3 regions of the Bartonella sp. HY761 genome follow, and region 1 is predicted to be linked to each of the others. Evidence: predicted binding sites of a transcription regulator. Region 1 holds the regulator's gene; each other region holds the start of a gene.
The links. The regulator LexA, encoded in region 1, represses DNA repair genes until DNA is damaged. The targets are predictions, from matches to a motif close to TGTTCNNNNTGTGTTCNG.

Region 1 (2,286 bases):
GACCCAATGCTAGTTTTGCTCAAGCCGAAGCGTCAGCACCGAAAATCCTACAATTATAAGCCCAAAAACAAAATATTCGGTAATATATTGTAATAATTTTGAATTTAACTTGACAGCCCTTGCTGTTGGCATGCTATGAAATAAAAATAATTAGTTATGCGGTTCGCAATAAAAGGTAAAAACAATGGCAGAACGGGCGCAACATCTTCAAGATTTATTTTTGAATGCCGTAAGAAAGCAAAAAATTTCATTGACAATTTTCTTGGTAAATGGCGTCAAGCTTACCGGTATTGTCACTTCCTTTGATAATTTCTGCGTATTATTGCGCAGAGATGGTCATTCGCAATTGGTTTATAAGCATGCTATTTCAACAATCATGCCAAGCCAACCAGTGCAAATGTTTGAAAATGAAGAAGATTAATTCTTCGACATGCAATATTTTTTGATAAAATGCCGGCTATATAGCCGGCATTTTTGTTTAAAAGCATTAAATCTAATAAGCCAATAAAAACAGTACCCAACCAGATTATAAAATTGTAATGCCACACAAAAATTCCAATTTAATTTAAATTATTTGCCCCTATTGCAGAACAATAGTGGAACATATATGATATGTTCACTATTTGTGCCAATGATTCGACTTATGGGGCTATTATGTTAACGCGCAAACAACGTGAATTGTTGATGTTCATCCATGAAAAACTGGAAGAAACAGGAATACCACCATCATTTGATGAAATGAAAGATGCACTTGAACTAGCATCTAAGTCAGGTATTCATCGACTTATCACCGCTTTGGAGGAGCGTGGTTTTATCCGCCGCCTACCAAACCGCGCCCGCGCAATGGAAATTATTAAACTTCCTGACATGCCCCACCGCCCCTCATATAATTATGGAAGCATGGCGGAAGATACTAATATGGCTTCGCCCAGTTCGCTTGCAAAATCCAAATTTCCTGTCGCTGGTAATGAAACAATTGCGGCTAATCGCCCTGTCGCGGCTAATAGCAATGTTGACATTCCAGTTATGGGACGAATTGCAGCTGGTGTACCCATATCGGCAATTCAGCACCAAATAAGCAGCATTACTATGCCAATTGATATGATTGGTAAGGGGGAACATTATGCTCTTGAAGTTAAGGGCGATTCGATGATTGAAGCTGGTATTCATGATGGCGATACGGTGATTATCCGTAAGGCTGACGTGGCACTAACGGGCGAAATTGTGGTTGCCTTGGTTGATGATGAAGAAGCAACCTTAAAGCGCTATAAGCCTAAGGGAAGCTTTGTTGAACTTGAAGCCGCGAACCCTGCTTATGAAAATCGTATTTTTCCTGCTAATAGGGTCAATATTCAAGGAAAGCTCGTGGGGCTATTTCGCAGTTACTAAAGCGAACGCCTTCATTTTTCTTTTAAAATAGGTAAAAATTCTAATAATGCACCAATTTTTGTCGACAGGAAAACAATTCGATAAAAACAACCCAAGATGCAATACTCAAAGTGTTAATGAGTTTGGCAACTTTTAATGCTCTGCAAATAAACTTTGTAATAGTTTATACTAGATTAATTAAGGATTTGGCATTGGGGACTGAAGATAGAGATTGTTACCAAATGGGTAAGTCATTGCTTAAAAATCGTCTCAAACAATTAGAATAAGATGGAATTATTTAGGTGTTTCTTTGCGCCTCTCCTTCTTGTTCTCATGATATTTTCATACCATTTTTCTCAAAATAAATAGGCGTTGTTCCAATCAAGGCCCACCACCTATTGTTTATTCTGGCACCTATTGTGTATTTTGCTCTGATTGCCGCAATAGATGAAATGCGATTAGCACCAAAAATCCAACACCTAAAATTAGAACAGCCCACAATATAAATTGCCGCCAGTTAAATTGATCCACCTTTTCTATTTCCGGCACTTTAGAAATATTTTTCAATGGTTCGGCTAAAACTGCGCGGCTAATTCGCGGATCATCAATATCGACAGCACCCGGAACTAGATCAGCAAATGCAAGCTCCATTGACTTTTGCTGACTTTTCCCAATTTGTATGGCATAGGGCGACTTGCCGCGTGCTAAAAAAACAAGATTGTTAGGCGCAAGTGCAATTTCCATGGGTAAAGCATCTAAGTCGAGTCCTCCACCGCGCTTATCTATTTCAATTCTTATCGCTGTAAAGTCACCATCTGGCAATTCTACACTATCAAGGCGCGTTAGCTCGCCATTTTTTCCCTGCAATTGATAAAACATGCCTTGGCGTAAGGGAATCCAATTACCACGGCTGTTGGA
Region 2 (2,286 bases), 120 kb from region 1:
CCATCAATTTAGAACAAATGAATGAGGCTAATAATTTAAATAAGCAAATAACGAGATTTCATCTATTTTTATATAACGACAGTTAAATCAATTCGTTATAAAATTTCGATTTCAATCAAAATGGTACTTCATCATCAAGATCACGCGAGAAGTTACCCCCACCGCCTTGATTGCTAAAATCATTACCGCCGCCAAAGCCACGATCTGCATTAGAATTACCAGAGTTATTTGAATTGTTGAAATTAGAATTACGGTTATTATTGTAACCACCGCTATTATAATTACCGACTTCGCCGCGCCCTGCATTTCCGCCATCACCGCGACTATCTAACATTTGCAATTCGCCACGATACTTTTGCAAAACAACCTCAGTTGTATAACGGTCATTACCGTTTTGATCTTGCCATTTACGGGTTTGCAACTGCCCTTCAATATAAAGCTTAGCACCTTTTTTGACATATTGCTCAACGACCTTAACCAAATTATCATTGAAAATCACAACATTGGTCCATTCAGTGCGCTCTTTACGCTCACCAGTATTTTTATCGCGCCAGCTTTCTGAGGTAGCGATGCGAAAACTTGCAACGGCATCACCAGAACCCATACGGCGAATTTCTGGATCGGCTCCAAGATTACCAACCAAGATTACCTTGTTTACGCTACCGGCCATTACTATCTCCATATATTATGCAAATTAAAGAGGTGAATCAGTTCACCTTATCTCTTTCCCTTATCGGGATAAAATATTCAACCTATTGTTTTTAAGTAAAAACATATCACATTCTTAACAAGAGAGATAAATATTTTATGTTTTGAAACGTCACCTTATACGCTTTATTCGAGAGGTTAAAACAAATAGCGATAAATAAACATCCTTTCCACAGATGTTAACATTTTCGTGCCTTGCCCTCGTAAAATGCCATTTCAATGTTATATTAGTTTAAACCATTAAAACAATTTATTTTGCCATATTGTAATATAGGCGAAATTGCATTATTTAGCAATTGTTCTTTTTTTGTTCTACTCTTTAATTTTGGATTTTTTATGTCTGAGCAGAAATATATTTCTATCCGTGGCGCGCGTGAGCACAATCTTAAAAACATTGATATCGACCTGCCCCGTGATAAACTCATTGTTATGACAGGCTTATCAGGTTCTGGTAAATCGTCATTGGCGTTTGATACTATTTACGCAGAAGGGCAAAGGCGCTATGTTGAAAGCCTTTCTGCCTATGCGCGTCAATTTCTTGAGATGATGCAAAAGCCGGATGTTGATCAAATTGATGGTCTTTCACCAGCAATTTCAATTGAACAAAAAACAACGAGTAAAAATCCGCGTTCGACAGTTGGGACCGTTACCGAAATTTATGATTATATGCGGCTGCTATTTGCCCGTGTTGGTGTCCCCTATTCGCCTGCGACTGGCTTGCCTATTGAGAGCCAAACAATTAGCCAAATGGTTGATCGCATTATGGCTTTAGAAGAAGGAACGCGGCTTTATATTATCGCACCGCTCGTACGCGGTCGAAAAGGCGAGTTTAAAAAGGAATTTGCCGAACTACAAAAGAAAGGCTTTCAACGGGTTAAGGTTGATGGCACTTTTTATGAGATTAGCGATGTGCCTAATCTTGATAAAAAATTCAAGCACGATATTGATGTCATTGTTGACCGCGTTGCTGTGCGTGATGACCTTAAAACCCGACTTGCCGATAGTATAGAAACAAGTTTGCGCTTGGCTGATGGCTTAGCCATTGCCGAATTTGCCGATAAGCCCTTACCTGATAACGAATTAGCGTCCAATTCAGCGAATAAATCCAAAAACGACACGCATGAAAGCATTTTATTTTCAGAAAAATTCGCCTGCCCCGTCTCCGGTTTTACCATTGCTGAAATTGAGCCAAGGCTCTTTTCCTTCAATAATCCAGTAGGTGCTTGCCCGACTTGTGATGGCCTTGGTCAAAAACAAGCAATTGATGCGGCATTAATTGTACCTGATGATAGCATAAGCCTTAAAGCTGGAGCTATCGCCCCTTGGGCCCGATCTTCATCACCTTATTATAATCAAACTTTGGAAGCTATTGGCCGCGCTTATGATTTTAAACTAACCGATATATGGAATAAACTAACGCCGGAAGCCCAACAGGCTGTACTTTATGGCACGGGCAAAAAAGATATTGAATTTGTTTATGATGATGGTGCCCGCTCCTACAAGGCTGTAAAACCTTTTGAAGGTGTTATCCCGAATATGGAACGCCGTTGGAAAGAAACAGATTCAGCTTGGTCTCGC
Region 3 (2,286 bases), 480 kb from region 1:
AATTGCTCGATGAAAAGAATAACCCACTCGGATCGCTTCAAAATGGTGAAATTAGACTAACGCGCTCGATACGCGACAATCCAGTAAAGTTTAAAATTAAAATTGCCAACATTAATGTTGAAGTCAAAAATTTTCCAGTCGGTACATCGCGAACAGATCTTATTAATATGGGATACAGTCGCGCCAGTGGTAGTCTTATCCTGAATGGTGCATATGGTGGCAAAAATGCCTTATTACAGCTCGATCAACTCAATCTAACCCTCAATAAGGGTGGAAAGCTAGATGCACAATTAAAGATGGATGGCATAACCATAGACTCGCTCCTAACTGTACTAACCCTGCAGCGTGAAAATGATCATGGAAAAATTGATAAGTCGCGCATGGCGCTAGGTATGCTGGGGCAAGTTCAAAGATATAATTTCTATAACGGATCATTTGTTTTTAAAGATTATGGTTTAACCAATAAAATAATCAATGCACAAGCAAAACGAGAAAATAAAATACCTCTTCAATTAAAAGAAGAATGGGCAAATGGTCTGCCTGGATGGCTATCGTTTGCCAAAAAAACAAGTTTTTTTGAACAAGCTAAAAATCAAATAATTATTTTTATAAATAACCCTAAAACATTGCAATTTGAGTTAAAACCCATGGGGCGTACATCACTGGTGATGTTAGCACTTGCCGGAAAAATCAATCCCGAAAGCCTAATTAAGCAATTGAAACCATCAATTCACGCCAATTAAACACCCAAATGCTTAAACTTAAAAGGCAATCTTATTCATTAAAAATACCAAACAAATAGATTATTGATTCTGTCTTATCCATATTATTGCAAGCAAAAACAAAATCTTCATGAAAACTTCAAAGAGATATGGCTTCAATCACTAATCTATTTACACTCTCACAAAAAGAACATCAATAGAACAAAATTTTAAAATACAATATTTTCAATTAGTTAAACCCCTTGCAAAAAAAGAACAAATCATGTACAAATGATTCATGTGAATAATCAATCCAGGGTTTAAAAATCCTGAAAAGGTGGTGTAAGATGTCTCAGAAAACATTACGACTTGTTGAGGATAATACCGTGGATAAAACAAAAGCATTAGATGCTGCCCTGTCCCAAATTGAGCGAGCATTTGGCAAAGGCTCAATCATGCGTCTTGGGCAAAATGATACAGTTGTAGAAATCGAAACCATTCCCACTGGCTCTTTATCCCTTGATATTGCTCTGGGTGTAGGTGGCTTGCCTAAGGGGCGTATTGTTGAAATTTATGGACCAGAAAGTTCTGGTAAAACTACGATGGCATTGCACACCATAGCCGAAGCCCAAAAGCTAGGCGGCATTTGCGCATTTGTTGATGCAGAACACGCGCTTGATCCAGTTTATGCTCGCAAGCTTGGTGTTGACCTTGAAAATCTTTTGATTTCTCAACCAGACACTGGCGAGCAGGCATTGGAAATTACCGATACTTTGGTGCGCTCTGGTGCTGTTGATGTATTGGTTGTTGATTCTGTTGCCGCTCTAACACCAAAAGCTGAAATAGAAGGCGAAATGGGTGACAGCCTCCCTGGCTTGCAAGCTCGTTTAATGAGCCAGGCATTGCGTAAGTTAACCGCTTCAATTTCACGCTCTAATTGTATGGTTATCTTTATCAATCAGATTCGCCATAAGATTGGCGTTATGTTTGGTTCACCTGAAACAACTACAGGGGGTAATGCACTAAAGTTTTATGCATCTGTTCGTTTGGATATTCGTCGTATTGGCGCATTAAAAGATCGTGATGAAGTTGTAGGCAATCAAACCCGTGTTAAAGTGGTTAAAAACAAATTAGCTCCCCCATTCAAACAAGTTGAGTTTGATATTCTTTACGGTGAAGGTATTTCAAAAGTTGGTGAACTTGTTGATCTTGGCGTCAAAGCTGGTATTGTTGAAAAATCAGGTGCATGGTTTTCCTATAATTCTCAGCGTCTTGGTCAAGGTCGCGAAAATGCCAAACAATTTTTGCGGGAACACCCTGAAGCAGCTCATGAAATTGAAGCCGCATTACGTCAAAATGCGGGACTTATCGCCGAAAAATTCTTAGAAAATACTGGTCCTGAAGCAGATGATGAAAGCGCAGCCGGATAGTATTTAATTGATGTATGATATTAAAGGGAGTTAGTCAGTTCAGCTATCTCCCTTTTTGTTTTTGATAAAGGCTATTTTTCACTTAGGTTATACCTTATGAATATTATGGTTCTATGTTTATGTGGCTGTGTTTCGTTATTTTTTACGCTAAAAAC

Region 2: a site for LexA is predicted at 1,006-1,023, ahead of uvrA (excinuclease ABC subunit UvrA). Genes of this name have one in related genera too.
Region 3: a site for LexA is predicted at 909-926, ahead of recA (recombinase RecA). Genes of this name have one in related genera too.

Annotation. Positions count from the first base shown of each region.
Region 1 is NZ_CP104887.1:1,749,430-1,751,715, forward strand. It holds gene hfq (RNA chaperone Hfq) at 185-421, shown strand; gene lexA (transcriptional repressor LexA) at 655-1,389, shown strand; gene N6A79_RS07535 (DUF3999 family protein) at 1,783-2,286, opposite strand, start outside.
Region 2 is NZ_CP104887.1:1,631,168-1,633,453, forward strand. It holds gene ssb (single-stranded DNA-binding protein) at 116-670, opposite strand; gene uvrA (excinuclease ABC subunit UvrA) at 1,045-2,286, shown strand, end outside.
Region 3 is NZ_CP104887.1:1,264,436-1,266,721, reverse strand. It holds gene N6A79_RS05340 (hypothetical protein) at 1-743, shown strand, start outside; gene recA (recombinase RecA) at 1,049-2,131, shown strand.